2 regions of the Serratia ficaria genome follow, and region 1 is predicted to be linked to the other one. Evidence: predicted binding sites of a transcription regulator. Region 1 holds the regulator's gene; the other holds the start of a gene.
What was found. Region 1 encodes Fur, which represses iron uptake genes when iron is present. Its sites were predicted from a motif close to ATAATAATGAGAACNACTATCAA; they were not measured.

Region 1 (9,746 bases):
GATGACACCAACCCGGTGAAAGAAGACATCGAGTTCGTGGATTCGATCAAGCACGACGTGGAGTGGCTGGGCTTCGAGTGGAGCGGCAACGTCCGTTACTCTTCCGATTATTTCGACCAGCTGCACCAGTATGCGGTGGAGCTGATCGCCAAGGGGCTGGCCTACGTCGACGAACTGTCGCCTGAGCAGATCCGCGAATACCGCGGCAGCCTGACCTCGCCGGGCAAAGACAGCCCGTACCGCGGCCGCAGCGTGGAAGAAAACCTGGCGCTGTTCGAGAAAATGCGCAACGGCGAATTCGCCGAGGGCACCGCCTGCCTGCGCGCCAAGATCGACATGGCTTCGCCGTTTATCGTGATGCGCGATCCGGTGCTGTACCGCATCAAGTTCGCCGAACACCACCAGACCGGCAACAAATGGTGCATCTACCCGATGTACGATTTCACCCACTGCATTTCCGATGCGCTGGAAGGGATCACCCATTCGCTGTGTACCCTGGAGTTCCAGGACAACCGCCGTCTGTATGACTGGGTGCTGGATAACATCTCCATTCCTTGCCACCCGCGCCAGTACGAGTTCTCGCGCCTCAATCTTGAATACGCCATCATGTCGAAGCGCAAGCTGAACCTGCTGGTGACCGAGAAGATTGTCGAAGGCTGGGATGATCCGCGCATGCCGACCGTATCCGGCCTGCGTCGCCGCGGCTACACCGCCGCTTCGATCCGCGAGTTCTGCCAGCGTATCGGCGTGACCAAGCAGGACAACAACGTCGAAATGGTGGCGCTGGAATCCTGCATCCGCGACGATCTGAACGAGAACGCCCCGCGCGCCATGGCGGTGCTGGATCCGGTGAAAATCGTCATCGAGAACATGCGCGAAGGCGTGGAGCTGGTCACCATGCCAAACCACCCGAACAAGCCGGAGATGGGCAGCCGCGAAGTGCCGTTCAGCCGCGAGATTTATATCGACCGCGCCGACTTCCGCGAAGAAGCCAACAAGCAGTACAAGCGTCTGGTGCTGGGCAAGGAAGTGCGCCTGCGCAACGCCTACGTGATCAAGGCCGAGCGGGTCGAAAAGGACGCCGAAGGCGAAATCACCACCATCTTCTGCAGCTACGACGCCGAGACGCTGAGCAAGGATCCGGCCGACGGGCGCAAGGTGAAGGGCGTGATCCACTGGGTTTCCGCCGCGCACGCGCTGCCGGCCGAGATCCGCCTGTACGATCGCCTGTTCAGCGTGCCGAACCCGGCGGCGGCGGAAGACTTCCTCGCCACCATCAACCCGGAATCGCTGATTATCAAGCACGGCTTCGTCGAGCCGAGCCTGGCGACGGCGCAGCCGGAGAAAGCCTATCAGTTCGAGCGCGAAGGCTATTTCTGCGCCGACAGCCGTTACTCTTCGGCCGAGCATCTGGTGTTCAACCGCACCGTCGGCCTGCGCGACACCTGGGCTAAAATTGGGGCCTGAGCCTTAACGTCGTCCCGGTAATGCATGGAAGCGCAGCTTAGGCTGTAATGCCAGTCAGTTAAGCCTGACTGGCATTTTTTTATCCAATTTCTGTACGCTCCGTGCAGGCGGAATTGCCGTAAATACCCTGCATTTCTCTGCTACCGCAATGTACGGCAATTGGAGGGGCCGAAGGCGCGACCCCTCCACCCGCGCCTTCGCTTAACACCGTCTGCCCTGCGGGAATTACTCGGCCCGTCCTGGGCCTCGCCCCTTCGGGGCCGCTGCAAGCAGCGTTCAAATCTGCTCCCGGCAGATTTGTCCTCGCTGCACCCGCGTTGTCGGGCGGGTCGGCTACGACAAACGTCCCTGTTAGTCTCGCCTCAACCGGCCTTCCCTGGCCGGTTGCCCCTGACAACGCCGTCTTGCTCGGCAGCCGGCGATGCGCGCCCAAGGTCAACACCCGAATCTGCAGCCACCGGGCAACTTGTCCCCTCCGTTTGATATTGCGTTATGGAAGACAGTGAAAATGATGGGATGAGCACGATGTTAGGCGCCCTTGAAGACGCCGAACGCAGGAGCGGCGCATAGGCGAAACCGCCAAGGACGGCGGTTTCAGGCGAGACAGGCAGGGACGCCTGTCGTAGCCGGCCATGATGCGCTGAGACGGAGGGAGGACAAATCTGTCAGGAACAGATTTGAACGCTGCTTGCAGCGGCCCCGAAGGGGCGAGGCCCAGGATGGGCCGAGTAACGTTGGCACAGCCAACCGTCTGATTGGGCAAAGGCGCGGGTTGCAAGGGGCCGCGCCCACGGTCCCTTGCTCGGTCGAGGCGCGTGATCCTCATGGCGCATCTCCCCTTTATCGACCGAAAATTTCACGGACGCCTGCAGAAAACGCTAACTGACAAGCATTACAGCTTAGGCTGCGCTTTTTTTATTTCATCAGCCGGTATTGTTTTTCGCGCTTTATTTTCCTTTCTGCCGCTTCATTCCCCTTCGTCATTTTAATCATCAATTGCTTGATACATGGCGTGATTTGCATAATCCTTTTTTATATATTCGCGATGCGAATTAATGTCATTTGGAGAGCGCTCTCATATTTTTTCTTCTGGCTGACAATATTTAACGGGCTGAAACCATTAATCGTCTTTGGTTGACCTGATATTGATTTTTATTCTGATTTTATTGAATTTTTTATTCAACACTCTGTTTGCACAATGTCGTAACAAAATCTCATCGATATGTGCTCCTTGTCATAGTTTGACAAATCTCTGTCATTTTTCATTTGATAATTCGCGACGCGAAAAATAGTCTGTCTGTAGCAATAAGTGCTGTGGGGATTCAACCCTGCGGCGATATTTTTTACCCGGTTGGGTTTTTTATTAGCGGTCGCGCAGGGCAGTGGTAAACACAGGCGGCTGCAACTTTTAAAGTTAAGTCAAAGAGGAATTTCATATGGGTACGCACGGTGCTCAGCGTAAAACGCTGGCGCTCGCTGTCGCGGGCGCGCTGTTGGGAACAGGGTTTGCCATGGCCCCTGGGGCGAAAGCCGCAGGGTTTATCGATGATTCCACGCTGACCGGCGGCATTTATTACTGGCAACGTGAGCGTGACCGCAAAGATCTCGACCCGACCAGCGACGATTACAATAAATACACCACCAACCTGTCGCACTCCACCGCCAACCTGAGCCTGGACTTCGCCTCGGGCTACGCCTGGGACATGTTCGGTCTGGACGTCGGGGCCTTTACCGCTATCGAGCTGGCCGAGTCCAGCGCCAGCGGCCACCCGAATGAAATCGCCTTTTCCTCGAAAAACCGGACCTACGACGAAGACTATTCCGGCGATAAAGGCGGCATCAGCCTGTATAAAGCCGCCGGTAAATTCAAATACGGCCCGATCTGGGCGCGCGCCGGTTACATCCAACCCAGCGGCCAGACGCTGATCGCCCCGCACTGGAGCTTTATGCCGGGAACCTATCGCGGCGCGGAGGCGGGCGCCAACTTTGACTACGGCGACGCCGGCGCTCTGAGCTTCTCCTACATGTGGGCGGACAAATACAAGGCGCCGTGGCATATCGAGATGGATGACTTCCGCCAAAACGATAAAACAACCGGCGTCTCCTATCTGCACTCTTTGGGCGCCAAGTACGACTTCAAAAACGATCTGGTGTTGGAAGCCGCCTTTGGTCAGGCGGAAGGCTATGTGAATCAGTATTTCACCAAGGCATCCTACAAATTCGACCTGCTGGGCAATCCGCTGACCACCAGCTACCAGTTCTACGGTGCGGAAGACCGCATCGGCGACAAGAACGATCCGAACAGCATCTACGACGGCCTGGCCTGGCTGCAGGCACTGACCTTCGGCTATACCACCGGTCAGTTCAACTGGCGTCTGGAAGGCACCATGGTCAAGGCGGAAGGCAATCAGGGCTTCTTCCTGCAGCGCATGACGCCGACCTACGCCTCTTCCAACGGCCGCCTCGACGTGTGGTGGGATAACCGCTCCGACTTCAACGCCAACGGCGAGAAGGCGGTCTACGCCGGCGTGATGTACGACCTGAGCAACTGGAACCTGCCGGGCATGGCGGTCGGCGGCTCCTACGTCTACGCCTGGGACGCCAAGCCGAGCACCAACCCGATTTACGATCAGAGCCAGCGCCTGAAAGAGAGCGCCTGGAGCCTGGACGCGCTGTACACCATCCAGGAAGGGCGCGCCAAAGGCACGCTGCTCAAGCTGCACTACACCCAATACGATAACCACACCAATATCCCGAGCTGGGGCGGCGGTTACGGCAACATCTTCCAGGACGAGAAAGACGTCAAATTTATGGTCATCGCGCCATTCACCATTTTCTGATGCGTTCCCCGGCGATTGCGCCGGGGCAACTGAACGGGAATATAACGATGAAAAAAATCATGCTGATATTGGCCGCCGCCGCTGCGCTGAGCGCCTGCGCGCAACCGGCCGCGCCGCCGGAAGACGCCAAACTGAAACAGGCCTACAGCGCCTGCATCAATACCGCAGAGGGATCGCCGGAAAAACTGCAGTCGTGCCGGGCGGTGCTGAACGTGCTGAAGCAAGAGAAACGGCACCGGCAGTTCGCCGAGAAAGAAACGGTGCGGGTGATGGATTATCAGAACTGCCTTCAGGCGGTGCACAGCGGCAACGGTCAGGCGTATGACGCCAGGTGCGGCAAGATTTGGCAAGAGATCCGCGACAACAACAATTAAGGATGAAGCAGATGAACCGATTCAAACTGAGTGCGCTTGCCGCGCTGACGGCAACCCTTGGGCTGTTTGGCGGCGCGGGGAATGCGCTGGCCAATCAGCAGCTGGTGGATCAACTGAGCCAGCTGAAGCTGAATGTGAAAATGGTCGACAACCGCGCCGCCGACGGCGGCCTGGACTGCGCCGCGTTGGGCGCCGACTGGGCGGCGTGCAATCGGGTATTGATCACCCTGAGCAACGACGGCCAGGCGATCACCGGCGGCGACTGGGCGATTTATTTCCACAGCGCGCGCCAAACCCTGCAGGTGGATAACGAACAATTCAGGATAACGCACCTGACCGGCGATCTGTACAAACTGGAGCCGACCGCGACGTTCAGCGGTTTCCCGGCAGGGCAGGCGGTGACCATCCCGATCGTCGCCGAATACTGGCAACTGTTTAAAACCGATTTCGTACCGCGCTGGTACGCCGCGTCCGGCGACGCCAAACCGAAAATTCTGCGCAATACCGATACCGAAGATCTGAGCCGCTTCGTGGCGCCCTTTACCGGCGACCAGTGGAAGCGCACCAAGGACGACAACAACGTTCTGATGACGCCGGCTTCGCGCTTTATCAACAACGCCGCGCTGAAAACCCTGCCGGCCGCCGCGCTGCGCGGCCAGATTGTGCCGACGCCGCGGGAGGTGAAGGTGCATCCGCAGGATGTCGACCTGAGCAAGGGCGTGGCGCTGGATTTGAGCGCGCTGGCCAAACCGGCGGCCGAGGCCGTAGGCCAGCGCTTCGCGCTGCTGGGCGTGGCCGCTAACGCGCAGGGCTATCCGATCAACACCGCGATCCAACCGGGCAGGTTCAAAGGCCCGCTGGCGGTGTCGGGCGCCTATGAGCTGAAAATCGGCAGGCAGGAAGCGCGCGTGATCGGCTTCGATCAGGCGGGGGTATTCAACGGGCTGCAGTCGATCCTGTCGCTGGTGCCGAGCGATGGCGGCAGCGACATCGCCACGTTGGACGCCAAAGACGCGCCGCGTTTCCCGTATCGCGGCATCTTTCTCGACGTGGCGCGCAACTTCCATCATAAAGACGCGGTGCTGCGCCTGCTGGATCAGATGGCGGCCTACAAGCTGAATAAATTCCACTTCCACCTGAGCGACGACGAAGGCTGGCGCATCGAAATCCCGGGCCTGCCTGAACTGACCGACGTCGGGGGCCGGCGCTGCCACGACCTGAGCGAAACCGCCTGCCTGCTGCCGCAGTATGGCCAGGGGCCGGAGGCATACGGCGGCTTCTTCTCCCGGCAGGACTATATCGACATCGTCAAATACGCGCAGGCGCGCCAGATTGAGGTGATCCCGGAAATCGACATGCCGGCGCACGCGCGCGCGGCGGTGGTTTCCATGGAGGCGCGTTACAAAAAACTGCATGCGGCGGGCAAAGAGCGCGAGGCCAACGAGTTCCGCCTGGTCGATCCGACCGATACTTCCAACACGACTTCGGTGCAGTACTTCAACCGCCAGAGCTATCTGAACCCGTGCCTGGACTCCTCCAAACGCTTTGTCGACAAGGTGATCGGCGAGATTGCCCAAATGCATCGAGAGGCCGGCCAGCCGTTGAACACCTGGCATTTCGGCGGTGACGAAGCGAAAAATATTCGCCTGGGGGCGGGGTATACCGATCGCCTGAAACCTGAAGCGGGCAAGGGCATAATCGACCAGAGCAAGGAAGACAAGCCCTGGGCGAAATCCCGGGTGTGCCAGGCGATGATCGAAGACGGCAAGGTGGCCGATATGGCGCATCTGCCGAGCTACTTCGGGCTGGAGGTCAGCCAACTGGTGAAGGCGCACGGCATCGGCAGAATGCAGGCCTGGCAGGATGGCCTGAAAGATGCGCAGGACGCCGGCGCGTTCGCCACGCCGCGCGTGGGCGTGAACTTCTGGGACACCCTGTACTGGGGCGGTTTCGACAGCGCCAATGACTGGGCGAACAAGGGCTACGAGGTGATCATCTCCAACCCGGATTACGTTTATATGGACTTCCCTTACGAGGTGAATCCGGACGAGCGCGGTTATTACTGGGGCACCCGCTTCAGCGACGAACGGAAGATGTTCAGCTTCGCGCCGGACAACCTGCCGCAGAACGCCGAAACCTCGGTGGACCGCGACGGCAATCGCTTCACCGCCAGAAGCGACAAACCCTGGCCGGGCGCCTACGGCATCTCCGCCCAGCTGTGGAGCGAAACCCAGCGCACCGACCCGCAAATGGAATACATGATCTTCCCGCGTTCGCTGTCGGTAGCCGAACGCGCCTGGCATCGCGCCTCCTGGGAGCAGGATTACCGGGCCGGCCGCGAGTACCGGGGCGGGAAAACGCACTTTGTCGACGGCAAGGCTCTGGATCAGGACTGGCTGCGCTTCGCCAACCTGCTCGGCCAGCGCGAGCTGGCCAAGCTGGACAAGGGCGGCGTCAGCTATCGCCTGCCGGTGCCGGGCGCGCGCGTCACCGGCGGCAAGCTGGAGGCGAATATCTCTCTGCCGGGGCTGGGCATCGAGTACTCCACCGACGGCGGTAAGCAATGGCAGCGCTATGACGCCAACGCCGGGCCGGCGGTCTCCGGCGAGGTGCTGGTGCGTGCGGTCAGCCCGGACGGCAAGCGTTACAGCCGCGCCGAGAAGGTTTAAGCCGGCTGATGCGGCCCGCTGCGTGTCGGCGGCGGGCCGAGGGTGAAGTGAGAGAAGTCGGTGGAGTTACGCCGCTGCAATTGTGGTATTTCGTCAAGTGAACCTTCCCCGGCGCTGCCGGGGCTTTTTTTCCCGCCGGCGACGGGCACAAAAAAACCGCCCTGAGGCGGTTGTTCAATCCCGGAGGATTACTTGGCGTCGTGCAGCGTATCGTCTTCGCGGCAGTCACCGGTTTCACAGTGGCCGTACAGGTACAGGCTGTGGTTGGTGAGTTTGATGCCGTGTTGCTTGGCGATGTCGCGCTGACGCGCTTCGATCGATTCATCTCTGAATTCGATCACTTTGCCGCAGTCCAGGCAGATCAGGTGATCGTGGTGGTGCTGCTGGGTCAGTTCGAATACGGACTTGCCGCCTTCGAAATTGTGACGAGTCACAATGCCCGCATCATCAAACTGGTTCAGCACGCGGTAAACCGTCGCCAGTCCGATTTCTTCGCCCATATCTATCAGTTTTTTATACAAATCTTCCGCACTGACGTGATGGCATTCCGGATTTTGCAGTACTTCCAGGATTTTGAGTCGCGGAAGCGTGACTTTTAAGCCGGCCTTCTTCAATGCGGTGTTGTTGTCAGTCATGCGGATTCAGTCCTGTTACTATGCTAATCAAGTTGAGGCGTTCTCGCCTGTGGCATCGGTCGGCACAAAGAGTTAATTGCGTCTCATTATAGAACCGGTTGCCCTAAATGGAAACCGCCGGTTGTTAACAAAGATATAATTGCACTATTGCATGGTACACATGCAACGCCTTGATGGATGGGATAAACCGATATCTCAGTCTACCGTGACGATGTGGGAAGTTACCAATATGTAGCTTCTATTGCAGCAATCCATGCTGCCGATGACGGCCCTGCTGGCCACACTATGCACTTTGCAGGGCCTTTGTTCAACCTTTAGGCAACAATGGCCTCAGCCGACGATGTCGGCCAGGCTCAGTTCTTCGACGATCTGTTTGACCCAGGCTTCGACACGTTCGTTGGTCAGCTCCGGTTGGCGATCTTCGTCGATAGCCAGGCCGATGAAGTGGTCGTCGTCCGCCAGGCCCTTGGACGCTTCGAAATGGTAGCCCTTGGTTGGCCAGTGGCCGACGATGGCGGCGCCGTGGGGTTCGATGATGTCGCGGATGGTGCCCATCGCATCACAGAAGTATTCCGCGTAGTCTTCCTGGTCGCCGCAGCCGAACAGCGCAACCAGCTTGCCGTTGAAGTCGACTTCTTCCAGCGTCGGGAAAAAGTCATCCCAGTCGCACTGCGCTTCACCGTAGTACCAGGTTGGGATACCCAGCAGCAGGATATCGAAACCTTCCAGATCCTCTTTGCTGCTTTTGGCGATGTCGTGCACTTCAGACACCTCGTCGCCAAACTGTTTCTGGAGAATTTTCTGGATCATTTTGGCAATGTTTTCGGTATTGCCAGTGTCGCTGCCAAAGAAAATGCCTACAGTAGCCATATCGCGTATAACCTTTAAATTCAATTAATTGCATTACACGATGTTAGTGCTGACCCCGCTAACACCGATTAAAATGATGCCATGGCAAAAGCCGGCCGCCGCAGTGGCGGGCGCCGTGTGGGCGCGGTCTCTTGCCGGTAAACGCCTATCATGCCAGAAATTTACCCCGGGGTTTTATCGCATTTATGCGATGCCGGAGGAGAGTAAAACGGTGTTGATCCGGCGTCATCCTTAACGCCGCGCCGCATGTGCGGCCGAAGAGATCAATGTTCTGGCTGTTCTTCCGCCAGCTGCGCCAGCAGCATTTGCTCAATGAGCTCGCTGCGGCTGATATTGCGCTGTTCCGCCAGTTTGTTCAGGGCGTCCACCGCATCCGCGTTGATTTTCAACTCCACGCGCCGCAATCCACGTACTTTATCGCGCCGCAGCTGATTGCGCTTATTGATTCTAAGCTGTTCATCGCGGGATAGCGGGTTGGTTTTCGGGCGCCCCGGACGGCGTTCATCTGCGAACAGATCCAGCGTCGTGCGATCCGTTTGTTCTTTTGCCATAGGTAGCGGTACTGCAAGGAAGTTTGCATCAAAAAGCGTTTTACACGCTTCCGGACGATTCGGTTAACACACTTCGGGCCAATAAACCCTAACCCAAATTCACCCCCGGACTGGCGTTAGCGAACACGCTGGGCAGGGCGGCAAAATTATAGCGCGCCATATTACCCCAGCAGATAGAGCAACGACAATGCTTAACTGAGCCGAAAGCGCGCTAAGCCGTTATCTTTAGCGCGTTTTTTCGCCAGCGACGGGCGTTTGTCAGGCTTCGCCGAGAAAACGGTGGATGGCGCGCAGCACCGCTTCCGGTTTTTCGGCGTGCACCCAGTGCCCGGTTCCCGCC
Region 2 (9,746 bases), 1.9 Mb from region 1:
CGATCGGCGCAACGGATCACTTCTCGCTGTGAAAACTGCAGTGGGCTGCTCCAAATATCCAACCAGGAATCATCACCGTAAAAGCAGTGGTTAGCCACCCATGGGCTGTTGATCATCTTGGCCAATGGAATATGCCGCTGCACCGCGGCAGTGCTGGCCAAAGGATTAAAGCCAAAATCGCAACCATAGTTTGAATGCGCCAATAGAGTGAAACGTTCACCAAGTTTCTCCAACGTCGCACGCATTTCCGGGCGCATAATATGCGGCCCGTCCAGTGGCGCCATAATGTTATCTAACAGTATCTCCAACAAATCGACGTGCAAGGTTTCAAAAGGAAACCAGTCCAGTATTTCTGGGTTATATTGAATACCCACTCCAACTACCGTGGGTTTTGCCATTATAGTCATATCGTCCACAATCCCCGTCGGAACAAAGCTGCCCTGTTTCCAGGGCAGTAGTGTTTATGCAAAGACTTTGCTTTCAATCACTTCGATATCATCCAGATCAAACTCTTCAAACAGATTATCTACCTGCTCATCCGCAGGCTGTTGCTCCACAACTTGGTTTTGTTCATTTTCTTTCATTTCAGGTTTCATCAGGTTCTCCTTAGGGCAATAGACGAAAAATCATCATGGCAATCCCGCACCAGGCCAGCACCCAGCCTAATGCGGTGAACAAGCTTACTAACCAATAGAGACGGCTATTTTTATCATCTTCAGTAGACTTACCTACCAGACGTTGGCGGCAGTAACGCAACGCACGTTGCCGCAAACGGGGTTGGTTAAACAATTCAGTCAACGCGAGGTAGGTATCACCGTTGAAAATTGGCAACAGCGTAGGTATTAATGACAGGCAGGAGGCGACGATCATCACGACCGCCATATCATGGAACGGCGAGCCGACTCCCGTTATTCCCCATATAACAATGCCCACCGCTGCATAATAAAAACTGGCGGCAGGGCCCATCAGGATGGTGATTGCTCGTTTTCCGGGACTCAGTGCGGACCATGTCCGTTGTTCCGGCCTGACCCAGCCAGTCGCCAATAACGTATACACGCCGATGCCAAAATCAGTAACACGCACGCGGTAATGACGACAACTCAGCGCATGCCCTAATTCATGGATAGCGATAGAACTCAATATTACCGGATAGTGCCAAGCCAACCATAACCAGCTTTGAGTGTAGGTTGTCATGACGTCTCGGCTAAACTGCGGCCATTGGCTGAACAAAAGCCCAAAGGCCCCTCCCACAGCAAACAGCAACAATGCGTTAAACAGTGGGGCACACACCCATGGCACCCGACGGTAGAGACTATCCAAACCACTTTGCGGGTTCATTTTCACTAGGGTGATCAGCAAAAAACGTTTCAGCGGGCCATAGGTAATACCGGTGGCAGGGTCGCGCTTGAGGCCGCCACGTTGACCGCTATGCGTCAATAAGCCCAGTTGCAATAAACGTGTTTGAAATGCGACCAGCTTTGACAAGGTGATGGTCGCTTGCAAACGATCCTGCGCCGCCCATTGCACCTGCTCCACAGTACGCTCACCGTTAAACAATCGCGCTAAAGCAAGTTCAGTTTTGCCAAGTTCATAAGCGATGTCATTTTGGGGATCATAAATACGGAATTTCGGCTTTTCATTTCCCACTACCGGTTCACAAATCAGTTCATCGCGATATTTGCAGGGAGCGGGTGTCGCTGCTATCGGTATTATGCTATCGCTCATGCGGCCCCCATAGTTTCAAACCAAGGCCGATAAAACTGCTGCAACCGGTTACGCCCGGTTACGCAGACAGCTGAAAATACCGTACTGTCCGCACGACCGAACCGACCTAGCACAAAAACAGCCCCCGGCCTTGTCGGCCCGCATAGCGGTGTTTCCGTGGTTAAGATCGGCGTCCAACCATGTTTGAGCATCAACAGCTCAATACTGTGCGGAGTCAAAAAACGCCGATGATTGTGGGTCAGATAACCCTGCTGCATGCCATAGCCCAACGCACGACCTTCGATCAACAGCAATCCTTGCGTTTTCGCCATGGCTTGGCATTTTTCCATCACCTGATTGACGTCATAGACATGTTCTAGTGAACCGTTAATTATAATCAGATCCGCTTGTTCATCTGCGGTCATTTCTTCAGCGCTGACCGTATCAATATTCAACCCTAGCGCTTTTCCATACTGGGCATAAGCGCTATCCGGATCGTTTCCCTTTACATGCCAACCTCGTTTGGCGAACGGGATCATTAATCCACCAGCAGCACAGCCCACATCGACCAGTCGTCCCCGTTCGGGTAACCATTGACTTAGGTTCTTGTAGAGGTAATCACCCCGTTTGATTTGATCCAGGAAAAACATTTTATCTGGCACATCATCGCCGAATAAATTCAAACGATAAAATTTATCGTAATAGTCTTGATAAAACTGAGCGTCAAAACGATATGCTTGGTAAATATGTCCACATTGACTACAGCCGACTATTGGCAACGCGACGGTGTTTTCATGTGGCCCGCGGACGTACGTCAATAAAGTCAAACAGGCCGTTGAGCTACAGATTTCACACGCAACGTGCGTTGCCTGATAATCTTGTCGCATTTGCAATAAACTCAGATAATGCCGTACGGATCTGATATCCATTTCCAATTTATCCCATCACTTAATACAGAAGAATCCTTCGAAACAGATATGTTTAAAAATGGTCATCACATCCAAAAATCCGGCGCGATTAAGCATATCTTGGTTACCTGCCGCGGAAAACGGTTCGAGAACTCCCTTTAGGGAACGCGACTTGGCCAAGATCTCATGCGCGGCATACCCTTGCTCAACTTTGTAATCAACATACAGACTACTGATGATGTCCTGAAAACGGGCATCGGGACCGCGTACCTTTTCAAATAGCACGAAGGCACCACCCCAGTTGAGGCTTTGGTAAATACGATCGAGCAATTGTTGGCGAACACACGGAGGAATAAACTGCACAGTGTAATACGCAACGATAAAATCGCTTTTTTCATACGGAAAGTTCAGAATATCATCCGTAAGAAAGCTCACATTTTTATTTTCCGCATGTTCGGCAAGCTGAATAGTGGCCTGTTGTGTCATGGCTTCTTCAATATCAATACCAACGAATTTGGCACCCAGGGGATGGCGTTTGGCCAGTTTGCGGGTTAAGGCCCCCGTTGAGCTTCCAAGCTCATAAACAACGGAGTTTTTATTGATAAAGAAATCACTAAGCGAAAGAATAAGCTCGTGCCCATCATGATATTTAGGTACCGATTTCGAGACATGAGAGTCAAAATTCTTTGGGGTGTTACCGCCAAAACTCCATGCTGCATTTAAAGAATCGATCCCATCACCCACATGGTCCAAAGACGACTCGGTTACACTGTCCATACTCGTCATGACGCCCCATCAAGAATGATAATAAATTGTTAGCAATGTAAATATTATTTATCATTTTAAGAGTTCTTAATCAATGACCACGCCTGATTTATTTTTTTTGCTTTACTTTCAAATACAATGAAGCAGCTCCACGCGCACCGTCATTATTAATATATTCATTTTTATTATATTAATTGACTGTAATATTTACCAACCTCCAATCATAAAAATAAAAATTATATATGCATATCTTTATATAACCAATTTCATGATGTCTTTTGCCAAGGACATCGCCACGTTGCGGTGCCGCATCTCGTCCTTGACCTTGAACATAAGGTGCGCTCATCGGCAAGCCCAAAGCCGGACCAAAGGGACCATATGCACTAGCTTAGAAGCGGTAGTTGGCGGTGACGGCGAAATTGCGCGGCGCGCCGTAGACCACATAGCGGTCAACCGAGGTGTCGTAAGTTTTATCGAACGGGTTGTTCAGGTTAGCCTGCACCGACAGCTGTGGGGTGACCTTATAGTGCCCAAACAGCAAGCACATTCCGGCGAATGCGTGAATAACGGCCCATGCGCGCTACTGGCGATCGGCTCCGGCTAGCGGCGCCGGTGCTCTGAGGTCCCCCGAGGGGCTTCCCCCCTCCAGCCGCGCCCGCGGAATGTCCGCCAGCCGGGTGGTGTAGGCCGGCGACAGCATTTCACGCTTCATCTGCCAGGGCTTGACGATGCCCTGGCCGGCGAACCAGACGCGACCGCGCCCTTCCCGGTTCAGCTTGTCCAGCGTCGCCATCAGTTGGCCGCTGTTGCGCCGCGGCGGGCAGTCGTCGAACAGGTCGATCTGCGCCATGGCGCCGGCGCTGAAATCCCCCAGCATCACGCCGCCCTTCAGGTAACGGCGCCCTTCCTGCCAAATGCTATCCAGCGCGCGCACCGCCATGGCGATGATGTCGCGGCTGTCGTTGCTCGGGGTGCGCAGCCGGGCGGTGCCCACATTGCTGTAGTACCCCTCGCCCGCCGAGTGCGGGCTGGTTTTGATAAACACCGACACGTTGCGGCAATAGCGCTCGTCCTGGCGCAGCTTTTCCGCCGCGCGTTCCGCGTAGCTGCAGATCGCTTCGCGCATATGCGGGTAGTGCGTCAGGCGCTGGCCGAACGAACGCGAACAAATGATCTGCTCCCTGGCCGCCGCCTGATCCTCCAGCTGCAGGCAGGATCCGCCGCGCAGCTCGCGCACCGTGCGCTCCAGCACCACGCCGAAGGTTTTGCGCGCCAGGCGGGTATCGCAGTCCGCCAGCTGCAGCGCGCTGTGAATGCCCATCGCCTGCAGCTGCCGGGTCAACCGGCGGCCGACGCCCCACACCTCTTCCACCGGGATCAGCGCCAGCAGCCTGCGCTGGCGAGCCGGGTCCGACAAATCCACCACCCCGCCGGTTTTACGCCATCTCTTGGCGGCGTAATTGGCCAGCTTGGCCAGCGTCTTGCTCGGCGCAATGCCCACGCCGACCGTCAAATGCAGCTCCCGCTGGATCCTGTCGCGCACCTGTTGGCCAAACCGCTCCAGCGCCACGCCGCGGCCCAACCCGTCCAGCCGCAGAAAGGCTTCGTCCAGCGAATAAATCTCCACCGCCGGCGCCATCTCTTCCAGGGTATCCATCACCCGGCGAGACATGTCGGCATACAGCGCGTAGTTGGAAGAGAATACCGCCACGTTGCGGCGACGCATCTCGTCCTTGATCTTGAAATAAGGCGCGCCCATCGGCACGCCAAGCGCCCTGGCCTCGGCGCTGCGGGCGATCACGCAGCCGTCGTTGTTCGAGAGCACAATCACCGGCCGCCCCTTCAGGTCCGGCCGGAACACCGTCTCGCAGGAGGCGTAAAAGCTGTTCACATCCACCAGGGCGAACATCTTATCTGCCGCCCAGGCCGGTGAACGGGCGCGCATCGCTTCTCTTTCGCATGTTGTCACACACCATAAAAAAAATATGTACATATATACAGTATTTTGATTTTTGCAGTAATGATCAAGCGGAAGAAAGGATAAACGGGCTATCAACCTGATGCCGTTTGAAATTTAGTTGGGCCAGAGGGGGGAGGAATGGCCCCTCGCGGGGCCATAGGCACTAGCTTAGAAACGGTAGTTGGCGGTGACGGCGAAATTGCGCGGCGCGCCGTAGACCACATAGCGGTCAACCGAGGTGTCGTAAGTTTTATCGAACAGGTTGTTCAGGTTCGCCTGCACCGACAGCTGCGGGGTGACCTGATAACGCCCAAACAGGTTGACCAGCGCATAGCTGCCCTGCTCGGCCCGCAGGGTGCCGTTCCCTTCCGGGCCGCTGACGTCCTGCCACACGTGGGTCTGCCAGTTGATGCCGCCGCCCAGCGTCAACGCTCTCAGCGTCGGCGGGTTATAGGCCGTGAACAGCTTGACCGTCGTGCGCGGCAACGCCGGGTTGACCGCGTTTCCTTCGCTGTCTTCCGCCACATAGCGGGTGGCGCCGAAGGTCATTTGCAGGTTATCGGTCACTGCGCCGTTCACTTCGAACTCGATGCCTTTGCTGACCGAGCCTTGCGCACCGTAGTAAGCCGTTTCCAGGGTGCCGGGGATCACCGCGCCGGTGCTTTGCGCCACGTTGTCCTGCTCGATGCGGAATATCGCCACTGAGCCGGTCAACCGACTGTTCAGCCAGTCGGCTTTTAGCCCCGCCTCATAGTTCTTCCCGGTAATCGGCGACAGGTAATTGCCGCCGCTGTCGCGGTAAGTTTGCGGTTTGAACACCGAAGTGTAGCTGGCGTAGGCTGACCAGGTATCGTCGATGTCGTACACCAGCCCGGCGTAAGGCGTGACATTGTTCTTCTCCATATTTTGGCTCAGGGTGCTGGTGCTCCACTGGGTATAACGCGCGCCGACGATCAGATGCAGCGGATCCGCCAGCGAAATGCGGGTCGCGGTATAAGCCGACTTCTGGTGAATGGTATCCTCCTGCGCCAGGCTCAACGCATTCCAGTCGGTCTCGGGAAAATCCCCGCCCCAGTGATTGAAGTTGCCCACGTCTGACGGCGAGAGATTGGCGAAGGCGTTGAGATAGCGATTGTTCTGCCTGCTGTAGCTGACGCCGGCCATCAGCTGGTGCTGGCGCCCGAACAGCGCGTACGGCCCGCTGGCGAACGCATCGACGGCGTGCACCTTGCGCGTTCCGGTGTTGTAGCCCGTGCCGCCGACCACCGGATAATTCGCGTAAGGGCTGACGCCGATGCCGGTGTTTTTATCGAAGTAGCCGTCGATATACAGCATTTTGCTGTCGAGACGGGTTTCCGTATCGGCGCCGTTCAGCGTGAACTGCCAGCCATTATCAAAACGTTGCTTCAACGTGGCGAACAGCTTTCGCGATTGCTTATCGTTGTAGGCCCAGTCGGGCGCAGTGTTGAATTCACGATCGTAATGCGTTTTGCTGCCGTCGCTGTACCACCGCGGCATCCCTCCCCAGGTGGGGCTGTTGGCGTTGGTTTTCTGATAGTCGTAACCGACGGAGAGCGTCGTGGAGTCGGTCAGATCGGCATCCACCACCCCATAGAAAAATGTCTTGTCGGCGCTGTAGCGATCGACATAGCTGTCGTTGCCCTGATACCCGGCGACCACGCGGCCGCGCACCCTGCCGGACTCGCTCAGCGGTGCGGAAAGGTCCGCCACATAGCGCTGCTTATTCCAACTGCCATAGCTGGCGGAAACGTTGCCGACAAACTCGCGGCTGTCGGCATGCTTGCGCACCATGTTCACCGCAGCGGAAGGATTGCCGGCGCCGGTCATCAGGCCGGTCGCGCCGCGCACCACTTCAATGCGTTCGTAGATCGCGGTATCGGCCGACGAATCGCCCAAATTCCAGCGCTCTTCAAACTGGGTGGGAATACCGTCAACCATATAGTTGTCGATCAAGAAACCGCGCGAATAAAAGGTACTGCGGTCAAGGTCCGCCACCTTTTCGGTGACGCCGGTGGTGTTTTTCAGCGCATCCCCCAGCGTCTGCAACTGCTGATCCTGCATGCGCTGTTTGCTGATAATGCTGACGGACTGCGGTATGTCGCGCGCGGTCAGGGCCATTTTGGTGCCCGCCCGGGTTATCGGCACGCTGTAGTCGTTTTCCCCCGTCTCGCCGGCGCTCTCGGCCGAGGCTTCGACCAGCAGGGTATCTTCTTTTGCCCCGGCCTCTGCGGCGCAAGCATAAGGCGCCTGCAGCGCCACCGCGACGAATGCGGCAACGCCGGTGAGTGATGAAACATGGATTTTACGGGATGCCGAACCGCCGGCGCGATCCCCTTTGCTATGGCATGGAGCCAGAAACATGACTTTACCCTCAGGCATTTTTATTATGTTTGATTGGCTGAATGAAGATACGGCGCACTCAGCCGGTTTTCCCTGTCCCAATAATGAGTTACCGCCCCAGGCATCACTCCGACGTTGATAACCTTCCCTGCTGACGCGTTAATGCCCGCCGAAGCGATCATTAATACGAATGAGAACTATAAGCATTTTAATCGTTAGTGTAAAAGAGTATTACCGGCCTCAGGGCGGTGCCCTGCGCGGCAGACGGTGCGGGGGAGGAGAAACGGAGGCACAGGCCGATCGCATCGCCTTTGAAGGCTGGCCCGGCCGCTTAACCTTAACTTCCCTGACGATCGAGCATGTTAAGGTCCGGCGTTCTTTTGGACTCATCATTGAAGACGACAAGGCACCATGAGCGTTTATCTGGCTTGTTTAGGATACGTTTCACCCGCTTGCGGGGTTTCGGCAGGGTGCGTTTTGATTGGAGTTTAGCGTGTCTTACCAGTGAAAATATGGAAAAAGCGAACAAGAGCAATGCGATAATTATCCCTGAAAAATCCATTTTCATTCCAATTTGCTGTCCTTTGCGTGGAGCTCACTATTATCTCTTTCGTTTTTATTTTCAAAAAGTTATTTGTAAACAGGATTATTCCAAGATATTCCATTGATATATCCTAGCCAGTAACCTTTAGCCGAGAACGTTTATCTTGGCGCTTTAGGGTATTAACCGCACTCACCGCCAGGCGCGCGAAAACCTCCCGGTTAATTTCATGATTAAAATGAAAGCCGGGAGGCCGGCGCTATGTCGCGGCGTAGACGATAAACGTCACCACGCCGAAGATTTCCAGCTGCGTTTCGTCGCCGAAAACCATCGGCGCGTAGGCCGGATCCATCGGCAACAGCCGCAAATCCGGGTGGCGCTGCAGCCTCTTGACGGTGAACTCGCCGTCTACGGCGGCGATAACGATATTGCCATGCTCCGGCGTCAGCGCGCTGTCGACGATCAGCAGATCGCCATCCTGAATATTGCCGTCGATCATCGAATCGCCGCTGGCGCGCACAAAGTAGGTGGCGTTGGGATGCCGCACCAGCAGTTTGCCGATATCCAACCGGCTTTCGACGTAGTCCTGCGCCGGGGAAGGAAAACCGCCCATAGTTACCCCCTTTGTCTCAACAGAAAACGGCGACGGCAACCGCAGTCATGGCTCCCGGGGGCGTTTGCCGGCATATCCCCCCCTGGTCCGCATAGTCGGTGTCGCAAAAATGCCCCTTGTCCCCCATAGGGAGTTTCAACTTATCCAATACTGTATTTATATACAGTAATTCATGTTGTGACGAGGATCAAGCCGCTTGCCGGGCACCAGTCAGAACGCATTGAAATGCACGATGATTTAGTTACCCCCCCCTGGACAACCATGGGCCTTCGAGCGGCGGCCTGCCGCCGATTCTTTTACCCCTGACGCTGTCGCCGGATTATTAATAAAAATGTATTTTCCCGCTTTTGTTTCGCCAACAGTCGCAGCCTCAGCAACAGAGCAATCAATATTCCCCCAGCGCCAAGATAATAATAATTATCAATCTCGTTTAATTTTCAGCACATTAACGCCTGCAGATGAAAACTATCCCGCCGCGAAACTGAGCTAACCTTAGTATGTCAGTGTGAACATTATTCCTATGTTCAAGACCGCCACAATGAAAAATGAAGGGGAATATAACGTCAGGTCACCCGCTTTTTAGCTCCATGGGCTGCAGTTTTGTGTTGATTACCTGTGAGATTGTTCCATGGACCCTGTTTCGCTCATGACCATCTGGAACATCGGATTGGCAATTTGGTAATACTGAGGGGTGTTAACAATGTTCGGATTAGATGCTTTCGAGCTGGCGAGGATACAATTTGCCTTTACGGTGTCCTTTCACATTATTTTTCCTGCAATTACTATCGGTCTCGCCAGTTTTCTGGCGGTGCTGGAGGGGCTGTGGCTTAAAACTCACGATGACACCTACCGTGAGCTTTATCATTTCTGGTCAAAAATATTTGCCGTTAACTT

Region 2: a site for Fur is predicted at 7,883-7,905, ahead of fhuE (ferric-rhodotorulic acid/ferric-coprogen receptor FhuE). Genes of this name have one in related genera too.

What each region holds. Positions count from the first base shown of each region.
Region 1 is NZ_LT906479.1:1,353,381-1,363,126, forward strand. It holds gene glnS (glutamine--tRNA ligase) at 1-1,467, shown strand, start outside; gene chiP (chitoporin ChiP) at 2,904-4,307, shown strand; gene chiQ (ChiQ/YbfN family lipoprotein) at 4,355-4,681, shown strand; gene CKW09_RS06430 (beta-N-acetylhexosaminidase) at 4,693-7,350, shown strand; gene fur (ferric iron uptake transcriptional regulator) at 7,539-7,985, opposite strand; gene fldA (flavodoxin FldA) at 8,316-8,855, opposite strand; gene ybfE (LexA regulated protein) at 9,119-9,406, opposite strand; gene ybfF (esterase) at 9,665-9,746, opposite strand, start outside.
Region 2 is NZ_LT906479.1:3,230,642-3,240,387, forward strand. It holds gene CKW09_RS15310 (DUF692 domain-containing protein) at 1-398, opposite strand, end outside; gene tglA (3-thiaglutamate biosynthesis pearlin carrier peptide TglA) at 462-596, opposite strand; gene CKW09_RS15315 (M50 family metallopeptidase) at 607-1,725, opposite strand; gene CKW09_RS15320 (class I SAM-dependent methyltransferase) at 1,722-2,633, opposite strand; gene CKW09_RS15325 (methyltransferase domain-containing protein) at 2,649-3,398, opposite strand; gene CKW09_RS24580 (TonB-dependent receptor) at 3,766-3,918, opposite strand; gene umuC (translesion error-prone DNA polymerase V subunit UmuC) at 3,958-5,286, opposite strand; gene fhuE (ferric-rhodotorulic acid/ferric-coprogen receptor FhuE) at 5,506-7,719, opposite strand; gene umuD (translesion error-prone DNA polymerase V autoproteolytic subunit) at 8,499-8,852, opposite strand; gene CKW09_RS15345 (cytochrome ubiquinol oxidase subunit I) at 9,553-9,746, shown strand, end outside.